2 regions of the Heyndrickxia faecalis genome follow, and region 1 is predicted to be linked to the other one. Evidence: riboswitches for the same ligand, from Rfam matches in the RefSeq annotation. Region 1 holds a riboswitch; the other holds the start of a gene.
The links. A riboswitch is a leader RNA that binds a small molecule or an ion and turns the genes downstream of it on or off. The one in region 1 is predicted to bind cobalamin.

Region 2: another riboswitch for cobalamin. It lies ahead of ABR335_RS02370 (prenyltransferase/squalene oxidase repeat-containing protein); the one in region 1 lies ahead of ABR335_RS15960 (ribonucleoside-diphosphate reductase subunit alpha).

The regions. Positions count from the first base shown of each region.
Region 1 covers NZ_CP158453.1:3,353,863-3,362,094, reverse strand. The annotation lists gene ABR335_RS15980 (ATP-binding protein) at 1-104, opposite strand, end outside; gene ABR335_RS15975 (Crp/Fnr family transcriptional regulator) at 176-928, shown strand; gene ABR335_RS15970 (heavy metal translocating P-type ATPase) at 1,134-3,077, shown strand; gene ABR335_RS15965 (heavy-metal-associated domain-containing protein) at 3,099-3,320, shown strand; cobalamin riboswitch at 4,473-4,668, shown strand; gene ABR335_RS15960 (ribonucleoside-diphosphate reductase subunit alpha) at 4,795-7,029, shown strand; gene ABR335_RS15955 (flavodoxin) at 7,014-7,496, shown strand; gene ABR335_RS15950 (ribonucleotide-diphosphate reductase subunit beta) at 7,441-8,232, shown strand, end outside.
Region 2 covers NZ_CP158453.1:488,369-496,600, reverse strand. The annotation lists gene ABR335_RS02385 (transporter substrate-binding domain-containing protein) at 1-339, opposite strand, end outside; gene ABR335_RS02380 (M20 family metallopeptidase) at 457-1,638, opposite strand; gene htpG (molecular chaperone HtpG) at 1,943-3,820, opposite strand; adenosylcobalamin (AdoCbl) riboswitch at 3,986-4,133, shown strand; gene ABR335_RS02370 (prenyltransferase/squalene oxidase repeat-containing protein) at 4,187-5,653, shown strand; gene ABR335_RS02365 (DUF4430 domain-containing protein) at 5,660-6,415, shown strand; gene ABR335_RS02360 (ECF transporter S component) at 6,428-6,991, shown strand; gene ABR335_RS02355 (bifunctional 2-keto-4-hydroxyglutarate aldolase/2-keto-3-deoxy-6-phosphogluconate aldolase) at 7,233-7,904, opposite strand; gene ABR335_RS02350 (PTS sugar transporter subunit IIA) at 8,073-8,232, opposite strand, start outside.

The sequences.
Region 1 (8,232 bases):
TTTACATTGATAGAGCCCCCGTGAAGTTCCACGAGCTGTTTCGTAATCGCCATACCGAGGCCGGGATCACTTGTCTGTAAAGCGTTTTCCGGGTAAAATGGCATGAGAAGCTAAGCCATCATCATATGACATAAGAGCTTGGGCAAAACTAAATTTTTTTTAGGGGGCTCATCACATGGAGTGCCATCATCATATCCATGGTTCCCATCCCGGGCATGGTTGTAAAAGCCATGCGGGATGCATACGGCTCGTGCCTATTTTCAACCATCTGGAAGAAGAACAGATGGCGAAAATCGGGGCGTCTGTTGAAACGCTGGCATTACAAAAGGGGGAAATACTTTTCCGGGCAGGGGAAAGAGATGATACGCTGTATATTATCCATACCGGAAAAGTGAGAATTTACCGGTTGGCAGATTCGGGAAAGGAGCAGCTTGTCCGCATATTAAATCCGGGTGATTTTACCGGCGAGCTGGCTGTTTTTCAACCGGGGGAAATTCATGAGAATTACGCAGAGGCCCTGCAGGATTCGACTATCTGCAGGATGAAACAGAAGGACCTTCAAGCCTATTTGCTGGCATATCCCCAAATCGCTTTAAAAATCTTAACGGAAATCACAAAGCGTTTGGAAGAATCGGAAAAACAAACGGCCCGGGTAGCGGTCGAAAATGTGGAATCCAGAATCATCTCCTTTTTAGCCAGTTGTGTGGAACAAAGCGGCACGAATGATACAGTGATTGCCTTGCCAATGTCTAAAAAAGATTTGGCTTCTTATCTTGGAACAACCCCCGAAACCATCAGCCGAAAGTTTACAAATCTGGAAAAACAGGGATTAATAGAGCAGTTGCCAAATAAGAAAATCAAAATTCCTGACTTGGACGAGCTGTTATTGTATGCAGATGAGGCAACGTCAGCCGGCGGTCACCACTGAAAAAGTGCTGAAAAAATAAACAAGCGACGGGAAACCACTAATAATGGTGACCCGCCGCTTTTTGTGTGTCCAAAATTTTGTCTGCGCATTTTTTCAATGGACCCGTCCTGCGGTGTATTTTTAAATTAAAAATCTTGACAAGGGTCAATGATGAAAGCAAGGGGCTCTTTTAAAATAATCGTATAACAGGTGAGGGGGAGTTCCAATGTTAGAACAAATCCATCAACATAAGCATCATCTGGCATGGATCGCCGGCATTTTAATCGTTCTTGGTTTATGGATGAAATGGATGGGCTTTTACGCCTGGAGGGACGGTTTTTTGATGGCGGCAACCGTTGCTGCTGTCCTTCCCATCGCCATCAAAGCCTGGCAAGCGGCGAGGATGAAAACGTTCAGTATTGAGTTGCTCGTTACGGTGGCGGTTGCAGGTGCCTTGCTAATCCACGAATATATGGAATCCGCAGCTGTCACTTTTCTGTTTTTGTTTGGCGATTATTTAGAAGCCAGGACATTAAAGAAAACCCGTTCGTCTTTAAAGCAATTGGCAGATATGGCCCCGCAGGAAGCGATCTTGCTTCAAGAAGACGGAACCCGAAAAAAAACGGCCGCAGATCGCGTCCGGGCAGGGAACAAGCTGGTTGTCCTCCCGGGCGGCAAAATTCCGGTTGACGGGATCATTACAAACGGCCGGGCATTCGTGGATGAATCAGCGGTTACCGGGGAACCGGCACCCGTCATGAAAAAAGAAAACGATCCTGTTTTTAGCGGCTCGATTTTAGATACCGGCTATATCGAAATGATCGCTGAAAAGATCGGGAATGACACAACCTTTGCAAAGATGATTGAACTGGTGGAAGAAGCACAGGATGCAAAATCGAAAACCGAACGTTTCCTCGACCGGTTTGCAAACTATTACACACCGGCGATTGTCATCCTTGCACTCGCCGTGTTTGTTTTTACCCGTGATTTTCACAAAGCGATTACCTTCCTGGTCATTGCCTGCCCAGGTGCGCTCGTGATTGGCGCTCCCGTGTCAAACGTAGCGGGAATTGGAAACGGCGCGAAACACGGTGCGCTGATCAAAGGCGGGGATGTGATGGAAAAACTGTCAAAAGTGGATACGCTCGTATTTGATAAAACCGGCACGCTGACAAAAGGGAAGTCGGAAGTCACGGATTTGCACCTGCTTGGCACAAGGCGCGAAGAGGAAGTGCTCGGGCTTGTGGCCAAGGCGGAAACCGTTTCTGAACACCCGCTCGGCCAAACGATTGTGAAAGAAGCAGAAGCAAGGGGCATCCCGTTTAACCGGTATCACTTGCAGGAAGGTGAAGCGATAAAAGGGAAAGGCATGACGGCAACCATTGATGGCATAGCCATTACTGTGGGGAACCGCAAATTGATGGAAGCACAAGGCATCACCATTTCTCCATCAGCGGGCAGTTACGCAACCGATCGTGAAAAAATGGGGAATACTGCTATTTTTATTGCGGTCAATGGAAAGTTGGAAGCCATTCTGTCCATCGCCGACCAAATCCGTGAAGATGCCCGGGCTGCCTTGGAGGACATGCGCGCTGCCGGGATCAAAAGGATCGTCATGTTAACAGGCGATAACCGCCATACCGCCCGAGCCGTCGCCAACCAATTGGGTATTGATGCCTTTCATGCAGAGCTGCTTCCGGATGAAAAAGTGGACTATGTGAAGAAACTGAAAGAGGAAGGAGCTGTTGTGGCGATGGCAGGAGACGGCATGAATGATGCCCCTGCGATTGCAACGGCAGATATCGGGCTTGCCATGGGGAAAGGCGGAACGGATATCTCTATCGAAACGGCTGATATCGTTTTGATGGCAGACAAGCTTTCCCAATATGCCCATGCCTTTGCCCTGTCGAAAAAAACGATGCGGAATATGAAACAGAATATAGCAATTGCACTTTCGGTCGTCGTATTTTTGCTTGTTGGTGTTCTTCGGGGACAAGTAGACCTTGCAGCCGGGATGTTTGTCCATGAAGGAAGCGTTTTAGCTGTTATTCTAAATGCAATGCGGTTGATCGGATTTGCACCAAAGGGCGGACGGCAGAAGTTCAAGATCAGCAAAATCGGCCAACTTGATGGAGATCAATTACGGAAACCAGTGCGGCATGTAAAATAAAAACAAAAGGAGGGAAACGGAATGAAAAAAGCCGTGATGCAATTAGAAACGTTAACCTGTCCGTCTTGTATGAAAAAAATAGAAGGCGCGCTGGACAAAGTGGAAGGTGTGGAAAATGTGAAAGTACTTTTCAACGCCAGCAAAGCAAAAGTGGATTTTGACGAGGCAAAGGTTTCGGCAGATGAATTGAAAGAAATCGTTGAAAAAACAGGCTATCAAGTTCAAGCAGTGAAGACGAATTAAAAAAGGATAAGGTTGAGGCCAGTTGTTGGTCCCAACCTTTTCTTTTTTTGCAACCTGAAAGACGTATACGAATCAGCCCAGAAAGGTCGCGGTTGTTGGATCAACTTTTTCATTTTTGCAACTGCTGCTTGAAAGGGGCGGGAATAACGGGCTAATCGGGATTGCCTCTATAACGTAGACAGGTTCTATGTGAAGGAAGGCCTCCGTTTTTTTCAAGCTTCCTTAACAGGAAGATCTTCGTTATTTCGTGCTTCCTTAACGTAGCTGGGCTCTATGTGAAGGAAGGCCGTCGTTTTTGCATGCTTTCTTAACGTAGCCGGGTTCTATGTGAAGGAAGGCCGTCGTTTTTGCATGCTTTCTTAACGTAGCCGGTTCTACGTGAAGGAAGGCCGTCAATTTTGCAAGCTTCCTTAACATAGCCGGGTTCTATGTGAAGGAAGGCCGTCAATTTTGCAAGCTTTCTTAACGTAGCCGGGCTCTATGTGAAGGAAGGCCGTCATTTTTTCAAGCTTTCTTAACGTAGCCGCACTCTATGTAAAGGAAGGCCGTCAATTTTCCGTGTTTCCTTAACGTAGCCGCCCTCTATGTAAAGGAAGACCTCCGTTTTTTCAAGCTTCCTTAACATAGCCGCGCCCTATGTGAAGGAAGATCTTCATTTTTCCGTTCTTCCTTAACGTAGATGGGCTCTATGTTAAGAAAGCCCTTCATTTTTCCACGCTTTCTTAACATAGCCGGGCTCTATGTGAAGAAAGACCTTCGTTTTTCCATGCTCCCTTAACGTAGCCGGGTTCTATGTGAAGGCAGCAGCCCACATTTTCACCAGTGCTTTACGAAGAGCGCCCCTATGAATGAGAAGGAAACGCTTAAAATTTTTGCCATTGTGCTTCTGGTTTTTTGCAATGTCATGTGTGGGGGAGAAATTTAATGGGTAAAGTCAAACCGATGTATTGTACCTGCTCCCTCAATCGTCTAAAATGGATAACGGACTGTGAAAATCCATTCCTTAAGGAAAAAGGCGAAGAAGGCTGCTCCGTATTCGGCATCTTTTTACGGACAAACTTGAAACATATTCAACGTAACTGAGGATTGATATCTTTTGTCGAATATGGTAGGATAACAACATATAGAAATTCTAAAACAAAAAAATACTAAATATAGTATGCGAGTATTGGTGGCTTTGAAATGCCTGAAAAGGGAATCCGGTGGGAAACCGGAGCTGCCCCCGCAACTGTCAGTGTGGACGAAAGAGCGAACCACTGTACCGGCTGCTTTTTTTGGCGGCGGTATGGGAAGGGCTTCATTAGAATGAAACACAAGCCAGGAGACCTGCCAATACTCGAAGTTTCTATTCTTCGGGGTGCGGGAACGGGAAACGGCGGAACAGATGATCACGGATGCTGTTTTTCTGCCGTTTTTGCCGTTCATCCCCCTGAAATGAACGGTTTTTTTGCGTTCAAAAAAGGGAGGAGAAAACGTGATATCTATTCAACTGGAATCAAAAGAAATGATTTTGCAGCTCATTGATCAAATGTCTGCAGGCCTGGAGATTGAAACCGGCGCTTATAAGGAAAAGATTTTAAAGTTATGGGACCAGGATGCCTCTTTGGTGGAAAAAACAGATCTACTTATTAAACATGCCCTTGAAAATATCGATGAAGCAGGTGCGACCTGGACATTCTTTGCAGCGAGAATTTACTTACATAAGCTTTATGCCGAAGCCGCCAAAAACCGGCATTATGATCCAACCCTCAAGTACGGGTCTTTCTATGATTTGATCAGGCAGCTGGTAGAAAAAGGCATTTATTCTCCAAAACTGCTTGACAAATATACAAAGCAGGAAATAGAAACGCTCGGCCGCCTAATCGACCCGGAGAAGGATTTGCTTTTTACGTATCCCGGCCTCTATACGCTCGTAACCCGTTATCTGGCAAGTGATTTTGAAAAGCATGTCTATGAACTGCCGCAAGAGCGCTGGATGGTGATTGCGATGTACCTGATGCAGGATGAACAGCAGGAAACCCGGATGGAACATGTGAAGGAAGCGTACTGGGCACTCAGCAATCTGTACATGACGGTCGCAACCCCGACGCTCGCGAATGCGGGCAAAACGCATGGCCAGCTCTCGAGTTGTTTCATTGATACAGTGGCGGACAGCCTGCAATCAATCTATGACAGTAACACCGACATCGCCCAGCTTTCGAAAAACGGCGGCGGGATCGGTGTGTATATGGGAAAAATCCGTGGACGGGGAAGCGCGATTAAAGGTTTCCCGGGCATGTCGAGTGGTGTGGTGCCGTGGATCAAACAACTGAACAACACGGCAGTGAGCGTTGACCAGCTCGGGACAAGAAAAGGCGCCATTACCGTCTACCTCGATGTGTGGCACCGCGACATTGAAGATTTTCTCGATTTGAAGTTAAATAACGGCGATGACCGGCTCCGTGCCCGCGATATTTATACAGGCGTGTGCATCCCAGATTATTTTATGGAACAGGTGGAAAAGCGCGGGGACTGGTATGTTTTTGATCCGCATGAAGTAAAAGAAGTCATGGGGTTTGCTCTTGAAGATTTTTACGATGAAGAGAAGGGAAAAGGGAGCTGGCGTGAAAAATATGAGGCGTGCATCCATGCCGATCTCCGTTCGAAAAGGAAAGTTCCGGCGATCGAGATTATGAAGCGCATCATGAGATCGCAACTTGAAACAGGAGCGCCGTTTATGTTTTACCGCGATGAAGTGAACCGGCAAAACCCGAACAGCCACAAAGGGATCATTTACTGCTCCAATTTATGCACGGAAATTGCCCAGAACCAGTCCCCGACTGAGCTGATTGAAGAATGGATCAAAGAAGAAAATGTGATCGTAAAGAAATACCGTTCCGGGGATTATGTCGTCTGTAACTTGAGTTCCATCAATCTTGGGAAAGCTGTCCCGGACGGGGTGCTCGAACGGCTTATCCGCATCCAGGTCCGCATGCTCGATCATGTGATTGATGTCAATACGTTGCCCATTAAACAAGTGCAAATCACGAACAAAAAGTACCGTGCGGTCGGGCTTGGCACATTTGGCTGGCATCATTTGCTGGCACTTGAGGGAATTGAATGGGAAACGGAAGCAGCCGTCGAATATGCGGATAAACTGTACGAAAACATTGCCTACTATGCGATTAAAAGCAGCATGGAATTAGCCAGGGAAAAAGGCAGCTATCCGGCATTTCCAGGCAGCAAGTGGAGCACCGGCGCTTATTTTACCGGTAAAGGCTACACAAGTGAACGCTGGTTGGCGCTTGCTGAAGAAGTGAAAAAATACGGCTTGCGGAACGGATATTTAATGGCGGTTGCACCGAATGCGACCACTTCGATTATTGCCGGCTCGACAGCAAGCATTGACCCGGTTTTCCAGCCTTATTATATGGAAGAAAAAAAGGATTACAGATTTCCGGTTACAGCGCCTGATTTAGACCACCGGACGTACAACATTTACCGCCGTTCGGCTTATAAACTTGACCAAAGATGGTCCGTCCGGCAGAATGCGGCAAGGCAAAAACATATTGACCAGAGCATCTCTTTCAATTTTTATGTGCCGTACAATATCCGCGCGCAAGTGTTGCTTGATCTCCATCTGCAAGCTTGGAAGTCCGGCTTGAAAACGACCTATTATGTGCGCTCGACCTCCAATGAAGTGGAAGAATGCGAGTGGTGCCAAAGTTGAAAGTGCTGATTGCGTACTTATCCTATAGTGGCAATACAAAAGAAACGGCGGAACTGCTGGCATCCTGGTGCAGGGCGCGCGGGATGGCGGTGGACATGCACGAAATCGGCATTTCCCCGCCGTTTTCGCCGCGCGACTATGATTTGATCCTGGTCGGAACTTTCACATGGGAACGGGGCGCCACGCCTGAAGAAGTGAAGGATTTTGTTCTGGAAATTGGCTGGAAACCTCCCAATGTCGCTGTGTTTGGAACGGGGGAAACGCAATTTGGCGGTGATGATTTATTCTGCCTGGCCGCCCGCAAACTTGCAAAATTTTATAATAGCCCATGGGAACCGTTAAAAATTGAACAGTCTCCGAGGGGAAGCCAGGAAAAAGAAGTGGAAAAATGGATAGAAGGAGTGCTGGAAGATGTCAAACGCTTTGCTGGAAAAAGCGAAAACGTTGGATCCGGTTCACCCGAATAAAGCGACTGCCTTATTCGGAGGAAAGTCAAGCGGAATTTTAAACTGGAATGATCTTGCTTATCCGCACTGGTATAAGACGTATAAACGATTGTTGGGGAATTACTGGCAGTCGGATGAAGTGAATATGTCAACAGATGTGAAACAATTCCCGCTGTTATCGGAAAAAGAGCAGGAAACGTTTTTGAAAATCATCAGCCTGCTGGCAACGCTCGATTCTTCACAAACGAGGACGATTTTGCTTGCTTCACTGTATGCGACCGATCCGTCCATCCAATCGATTTTGGCGGTGATTGCCCAGCAGGAAGCTGTCCACAATGAGAGTTATTCTTATATTTTATCGTCCGTCGTGTCCCTTGATAAACAAAATGAAGCGTTTGAAATCGGGCGGAAAGATCCGGTGCTGCTAAAGCGAAACAAAAAACTGATGGAGCAATACAATGCGTTTGCCCAGCAGCCGGATGTGGAAGATATTGTGAAAACGCTCGTGTATTCGACACTGCTGGAAGGGTTGTTCTTTTATTCCGGTTTTGCTTTCTTTTATAATCTGGCGCGGCAGAACAAAATGGTCGGCACATCGACGATGATCAGTTATATTAACCGCGATGAGCTGGAACACGGGCGCTTTATTTCGGAACTGATCCGCGCGGTGCTTTCCGAACATCCGGAATTGAACACGCCGGCCTTTTCCGATTGGGTATATGCCCGGTTCCGCGAGTCCGTTGACTTGGAAACCGAG
Region 2 (8,232 bases), 660 kb from region 1:
GAAGTCAACGTTTTTGGCACGTTCTTTCGTTGCGGACATCCCGGAAAGGACCATGTCAACACGGTGCGATTGCAGCGCCCCGATCAGTCCGTCAAATTTCATATCTTTAATTTCAAGTTTGTATCCCAGTTCTTTTGCAATATACTTGGCGAGATCCGCGTCAAATCCGACCACATTTCCTGCTGTGTCTCTTGTTTCAAACGGGGCAAAGTCGGCTGAAGTGCCCATGATGAGCGTTTTTTCTTTTTTCGTATTACTTTTGCTGCTGTTTGTTTGGCCGCAAGCTGCCGCAATCACCATTGAAAATACAATTGCGATGCCTAACACGATCTTTTTCACAATGTTTCCCCCTATGAATATATCAGTCTTGGTAAGTATCTTTATTCAACAAAATGTATTTTAACACGTTGTGCAATGTTTGAAAAGATCCCTATTTTAAAAAATAAATGTCATTTTTTAGCTGTTTACCGGTATTTTTTTAACGTTTTCCGCAAACTCGCTTTTTACTTTTTCCAAAAGTTCCTGGTTTGTGAGAAGGTCAAACCCGGTCATAGCCAAAGCCAGTGCGCCGCTCGATAAGATCTGATGTGCATTGTCCGTAACCGTCATATCGGCAAATGCTTTTGTATGCGCGACAAGCCCCGGGGCATCTAGGCCGATATACGGGTGGATCGCCGGCACGACATGGCTGACATTGCCCATATCAATGGATCCGTATGAGGTTTTTGGCGGATTGACTTTTTTCACTTTTGTTTGTAAAAGGTTTTCCGTGAACCTTTTCGACAATGTCTCGTTTGTGAGCATATTGTCATAACTTAGTTCGTAATTGGAGATTTGCACGGTGGCACCGGTCATCATTGCAGCTCCCTGTGCGATTCTTTTCACCTTTTCAACCACTTCGTTTAAAACCGCACGGGCCTTGGCGCGGACATAAAACTGGGCCACCGCCTTATCAGGGACAATGTTTGCGGCAATGCCACCTTCTTTGATAATGCCGTGGATACGGACATCGGAGGTGACATGCTGGCGGAGTGCATTCACGCCGTTAAACAGCTGGATCACTGCGTCGAGTGCGTTAATGCCGTCTTCCGGGTTCGATGCCGCATGGGCTGATTTCCCACGAAAGTCAAACTGGATCGCATCCATGGCAAGCGACTCACCGCTTTCATACGACTCATCGGCCGGGTGGACAATCATCGCGGCATCGATCCCATCGAAAATACCCTGTTCCGCCATCGCAACTTTCGCACCGTTCGTTTCTTCTGCAGGTGTCCCGAGCACCACCACGCGGCCGCCGGTTTCGTCAACCATTTTGCTTAAAAGCACACCCGCACCCGCGCTCATCGTTCCGATCATATTGTGGCCGCAGCCGTGGCCGACACCCGGAAGCGCATCATATTCGCATAAAAAGGCAACTGCCGGCCCTGTTTTTCCGCTGTCATAAACTGCTTTAAAAGCGGTCGGCCTGCCGACAATTCCTTTTTCCACTGAAAAGCCGTGTGACGCAAGGAAGTCCGTGAGTAATTTCATAGACTGGTATTCCTGGTCGCCAAGTTCGGGATGATGATATAAGTAGTCGCTCATTTCCCAGAGCTTGGACTCGATTTGACTCAAATGGTGTCTAAGCTGTTCCTTCATTGGATGGCCCCCTTGTATTGTTCGTGTGCGCCAAAGTTAATATTTATAAATAATATGTTATAAATATACATCACCTTTCCCATTCGGGCAACCCTTTTTTATAAAAAATACAAAAAGACCCCATCTTGCTTTCAGATGGAGCCTTCTTCGTCATATAAACTACTGCTATTCATGAAATGTTCCAGCCATACGGTTTGCAAATGTCCCGGTGCTCACCGGCACGGGCACAGCAACCATGCCGGCCGTCGCGGGGGCCGTAGATTTGCTGGATGTCCCGTGGCTTTTTTGCAATATGCGGGCTTCCTTATGCCATCATTTTGCAAATATCATTTGAAAATGCAACCGGGTCTTCAATCTCGAGCCCTTCAATCAGCCGCGCCTGGTTATACAACAGGTTTGTATAAAGCTTGCATTTGTCCTTGTCATGGGCGAACGCCTCTTTTAATGCGTTAAATACATCATGATGGATGTTAATTTCGAGCACTTTATCGGCTTTTACATTTTGTCCGTTCGGCATTGCGCTCAACACTTTTTCCATTTCAATCGACACTTCGCCGTCCGTTGTAAAGCAGACCGGATGCGATTTTAAGCGGTGCGAGGCACGGACATTTTTCACTTTTCCGTCCAGTGTCTCTTTCATAAATGCAAAGAGCTCTTTGTTTTCTTTTTCCTCGGCATCGGTTTCTTTTTTGTCTTCCGTTTCAAAACCGAGATCGCCGCTTGATACGGACCTGAATTCTTTTTCCTTATAATTCATGAGCATCTTGATCGCAAATTCATCGATGTCTTCCGTAAAGTAAAGGATTTCGTATCCTTTATCAAGCACAAGTTCCGTCTGCGGCAATTTTTCAATCCGGTCAATCGACTCACCGGTTGCGTAATAAATGTATTTTTGGTCTTCCGGCATGCGGCTTACGTATTCATCAAGCGTAACAAGCTTTTTCTCTTTTGAAGAATAAAACATCAGGAGATCCTGCAAATCTTCTTTGTGCGCGCCAAATTCATTGTATACCCCGAATTTCAACTGACGCCCGAATGATTTGAAAAATGCTTCGTACTGCTCACGGTTTTCTTTTAAAAGGTTAGCTAGTTCACGCTTGATTTTGTTTTTGATATTTTTCGCAATCAGTTTTAGCTGACGGTCGTGCTGGAGCATTTCCCGCGAAATGTTCAGAGACAGGTCTTCGGAGTCGACCATCCCTTTGACAAAACTGAAATAATCCGGTAAAAGATCCGGGCATTTTTCCATAATCAGAACGCCATTCGCATACAGTTCCAGCCCTTTTTCATATTCCGGCGTATAATAATCGAACGGAATTTTTTCCGGAATGTAAAGAATTGCATTGTAACGCACGGTGCCGTCAACTTTGATGTGAATATGCTTGACCGGTTTGTCAAAGCCGTAATGCTTTTCCATATAAAATTGCTCATAATCTTCATCTGTCAGCTCACTCTTGTTTTTGCGCCAGATCGGGACCATGCTGTTGAGCGTTTGTTCTTCTTTGACCTCTTCGTATTCATCATCGCTGCCCTCTTTCAGGCGCCTTTCCGTTACATCCATTTTAATCGGGTAGCGGATAAAATCGGAATATTTTTTCACAATGGCCCGCAGCCGGTACTCTTCCAAATACTGATCGTAGTCTTCATCCTCTGTGTTTTCTTTCAGCTTCAATATAATATCCGTACCGTTGCCGTTTTTTTCGCACGGCTCAATCGTATAGCCTTCCGCACCTTTCGACTGCCATTTATAAGCCTGATCGCTCCCCGCAGCCTTGGAAATGACGGTAATTTCATCTGCCACCATGAACGCCGAGTAGAAGCCGACGCCGAACTGGCCGATAAGATCATACCCGTCTTTCATTTCATTGTCATGTTTAAAAGCGAGCGAACCGCTTTGCGCGATCGTGCCGAGGTTTTCTTCCAGTTCCGTCTCCGTCATGCCGATCCCGGTATCAGAAACAGTCAGCGTCCGGTTTTCTTTATCCGGGGTAATTTTAATGTAGTAGCTGTCTTTATCAAATGTTAAATTTTCATCTGTCAAAGCTTTGTAATAAATTTTATCAATCGCGTCGCTGGCGTTGGATATCAGCTCACGCAAGAAAATTTCTTTTTGCGTGTAAATCGAGTGGATCATCATGTCGAGAAGCCGTTTGGATTCTGCTTTAAATTCCTTTACCGCCACTTCGATCTCTCCTTTATATGTATAGATGATGGCAATGTCCCTTTAGCACTCCTAACACCAGAGTGCTAACATCTTATTTTTTAGCACAGCACCGCTTGTTTGTCAATGAAATAGTGGCAGAAATTGTCCTTTCCAACAGGCAGGGGTTGTTCTATAATTAATTACTGACATCTAAATACGGGCTTGGGCGATGGAAACAGGTGAAATTCCTGTACGGTCCCGCCACTGTGATGGAAAACATTTTCCTAAGTCAGATCTTTCTCCCAAGCTGTCGGTTTATTTGAAGCCTACGAGGTATAGGCGAAAAAAATTTTGCCCTTGTATACCTCTTTTGTACAAGGGGTTTTTTATGAAAGGAGAGCGGTAATGGTGGGGAAAAGCGCAAGAAGACTCTTTCTGGGAATTGTTTTTGTTTTGGCATTTGCAGTTCCAATCCACAGTTTTGCAGCTGGTTCGGTAACAGAAAGCATTGAGAATACAGCCGGTTATTTCCAAAAGAATCCTGCTTTCTTTAAGAAATCTGAACTGGATTCCGATTTGGTTGTGGCGGCTTTGGCAAAGAAAGGTTTGCTGGAGAAAAAAGAGATATCAGATTACACAAATACGATTTCTCATAAACTCCAGTCATCAAACGTAAGCCGCGGAGATTTAGATAAAGCAATTATCGCTATTAAAGCAATGGGCAAGGATCCGTCTCAATTTATTAATGGCAGGAACCTGGTGAAAGAAGTGTACGCGTCTCCGGCAGATCGTGCAACAGCAACGGTTTATGCTTTTGATTTAATCGCTTTAAGTACGGATGACTATGCAATTCCAAGTAACGCAGAAAATGCACCCGCAAAAATCGCGGCCAAGCTAGTTGATCTCGAAGTGAAAATAACCGATGGCGCAACAACAATTGGAGGAGGCTGGAGCTGGGACACTTCCGGGAAGACCCCGCCGGATACAGACTCAACCGGTATGGTGCTCACAGCCTTGGGCATGTATCAAAAATATTACAATGACCCTTCTGTAAAAAAAGCCATTCGTGATGGAAAAAGGTTTCTCATGAAAGCCCAAAAATCAAACGGGGGCTATGATTATAATCCGGGCATTTCTACAAGTCTTGATGGTGTCAATTCTTCATCTACAGCCCAAGCTATTATCGGTTTATCATCCATTGGTGTCGATCCGACATCAAACAAATTTACTAAAAACCATGTCAACCCTGTTTCTTTTCTACTAAACAACTATAAAATCGACAATGGCTTTAAATGGTTGCCTGGTGATAAAGGAATAAATGATTTTGCGACAGAGGAAGTTTTTGAGGCCCTTGTCGCCTATGACCTTTTTCTAAAAGGAGATACCCTGTATAACTTCAGGAATATTAGCAAATCCGATGCCGGCAGTACGGGCGCAACTGATTCGGATGCTGAAGATAAAGATCCAGGCAAAAGTCCCGGTCACAGCCCGGCTGCAGCTCCTCCGAGAGTGGTTGAAAAGCACACGAAAGAAGTCGTAACCAAAACGAACACCATTACGAATACGAAAGACCATACGATTACGCATAACAACATCACTACAAAAACCAATACGGTGGAAAAACCGGCTACAGCCAAAAAACAAACGCCGGCAAAAACAAAAACAGCTTCAAATGCAAAAAAAGAGGACAAACCTGCAACTGCAACTGCAGCTGCCCAGGCACCCCCTGCAGAAGATGCGCAGCAAGAGCCGAAAAAAGTCGTCATTACCAAAACAACGGGTGTTTCTCCTGTGCACGGCTGGGTCGGTTCCCTTTCTGCGGGTGCAGGCGTCATCCTGCTAATCATCCGTAAAAAATTTCTGGGGGTATGAGCAGGAATGAAATATAAAAGTATCATTATTGATAGTATTGCCGTTTTATTGATTGCATTCGGCGCCTGGTTTTTTATCGACGGTTTCCATTTTGAATCGAAAACCGTTAAAACTTATTCTGAAACAACACAAGTTGCAAACACTTCAGCGAAGGAAAAGGATACGGCAGCAAAAGACAGTACAACCGGAAAGAAAACGGACGCCGCCGGCAGCAACAAAACGGATGAAAAAAGCAATACGGGCGGATCCGAAAGCAATGCGGCGGATTCAGCTGCCCACTCCAAAAATGCTGAAGAAAAGGCTTCTGCAGACAGCAAGACGGATAAAGCACCTGCCACAAATACCAAAACGGCGGTCACATCCAGCACATCAACGAAAACGACAACCGGGGCTTCTTCGTCCGGGTCCGGCAGCAGCCACGCTTCCGGCAACACCGCAGCGCCATCTAAAGCAAAAGCCGAAACGGTTTCTTTAACCGTAAAGGGCTACAAAGGGCCGGTTTTCAGCGGCAAATACAGTTATAAAAGCGGAGACACTGCATTTTCCGCTTTAAAAAAAGCCGCCGCTTCTGAAGGCGTAAGCCTCGATTATTCCGGGTCCGGTGCAACCGTCTATGTAAAGGGCATTAATGGCCAGTATGAAGGGGATCAAGGCGGCATGAGCGGCTGGAAATATAAAGTAAACGGAAAAGAGCCAAACGTTTCCGCAGGGTCGTATAAACTAAAAACCGGCGATCAGGTTGTCTGGTTCTATTCTAAATAGGAGATGCATAAAATGGGGAATCAGCCGCTTGAAAAAAGGAAGTCAGCGAAAACCGCTTCACGGCTGACAAGGAGAATGGCGCTTCTTGCCATGCTGGCGGCCCTGAGCGTCGCCGGGCGGATTTTGATGGCATCGGTCCCGAATGTCCAGCCGTGCACCGTGATCATCATTTGCAGTTCTTTTGTTTTCGGCATCCGCTTCGGTTTGGCGCTTGCCTTTTTGACGGTCTTCGGTTCCGACATGTTTCTCGGCATGGGGCTGTTTGCGATCATGCAATTTCTTGCGTGGGGTACTATCGCGGTGCTTTCCGGCCTGCTCGGCAAGAAAGAGTTATACAAAAAAGTCCCGCATCTCGTGTTATGTCTGTATGCAGCTTTTACCGGCTTCCTGTTCGGCTTTATGGTTTCATTAAATTATTTATTTATCGGCGGGCCGTTTGCGTTTTGGACATACTACCTCGGCGGGCTGTTGTTTGACAGCTACCATGCCGCGGGAAACTTCTTCTTTTATTTAATTTTAGGGCCGGTTTTAATCAAACTGATTGCAAAAGAAAAAACGCGAATCGAACATATTTAGCCCAGGGCTGCCTGTTTCACGCAGGCAGCCTTGTTTGGCTGTTGTCTGATATGGAGCACAACAAAAGATGTTGGGTTAACTTAATGGAGAGAATTTAAGTGAACTATTTGAGGTTGGTAATTACTTTTGAGTTTATATAATGTTTTAACTGCTATGAGTCTTTCAAGATTCCATTGAATAGCACAATAAACAACAGCACCTCCTTCGTATCCATCAAAGGAAGTGCTGTCCTGTATACTTATCAAAATGATACGTACTGATTACTCATTTCTTCAGTCTGTAATTGATATTCCCGTACAAAAGCCCTGGCCATCTTGGCAACTCCCGCAAAATCATTGTTTTCCGCAGGCTTCAACAAGCTTCCGCCAACGCCAATTATTCTGCAGCCTGCCTTTATCCAATCCCCCATATTATCCAGATTTATGCCGCCTGAAGGCATAATTTCCAGTTGAGGCAAAGGGGCTTTAACATTTTTTACAAAAGCCGGGCCGACAATGTTACTTGGAAACAATTTTATTATTTCCGCACCTGCCTGCATCGCTTCTTTCATTTCATTAACAGTCATACACCCCGGGATATAAGGAATTTGATAAAGATTACATAGCAGGGCAGTTCCCTTATCGAAAGTTGGTGAAACAATAAATTTCGCTCCGGAAAGATGTGCGATTTGAGCAGTCGCGGAATCAAGAACAGTGCCAGCCCCTATCAATATGCCCCGCCAATCTTTATATTTCTCTGTAATTTTTCTTATTGCGATATCCGCGTTAGGGACCGTAAATGTTAATTCAATGTTTTTGATACCGCCTTCAATTAAAGCATCTGTAATTGTAATCGCTCGCTCAACGGTATTAGTCCGTAAAACAGCAATAAGCCCATTTTTTTCTAAAGCGCTTAATATATTACCTTTTTTCAAAATGCTCACACCCTTTATCTCTATTAAGAGAACCCAGAATTGCTCTTAATGATTCTTTTACAGTACCGACTTATTTCTAGCCTCTCCCCACTGGTACTGCCTTAAAGGAGAGAATATCCATTTCCAGAGAAAGTTAAGCAGCCTGATCAACTACTATATTACATTGCCTTAAAAGTCTTCATTCTCTTCATCAGAAGGATCTTTTTCTGACGGCCATACCACCATACTCTGCTGGCCTTCATTTAAAATAGCATTCACTGCCTCATGAATAGGAGTGCCCATCATTCTCTGATTGATCGCTTCAATTAACACTGGCAAGTTAACACCG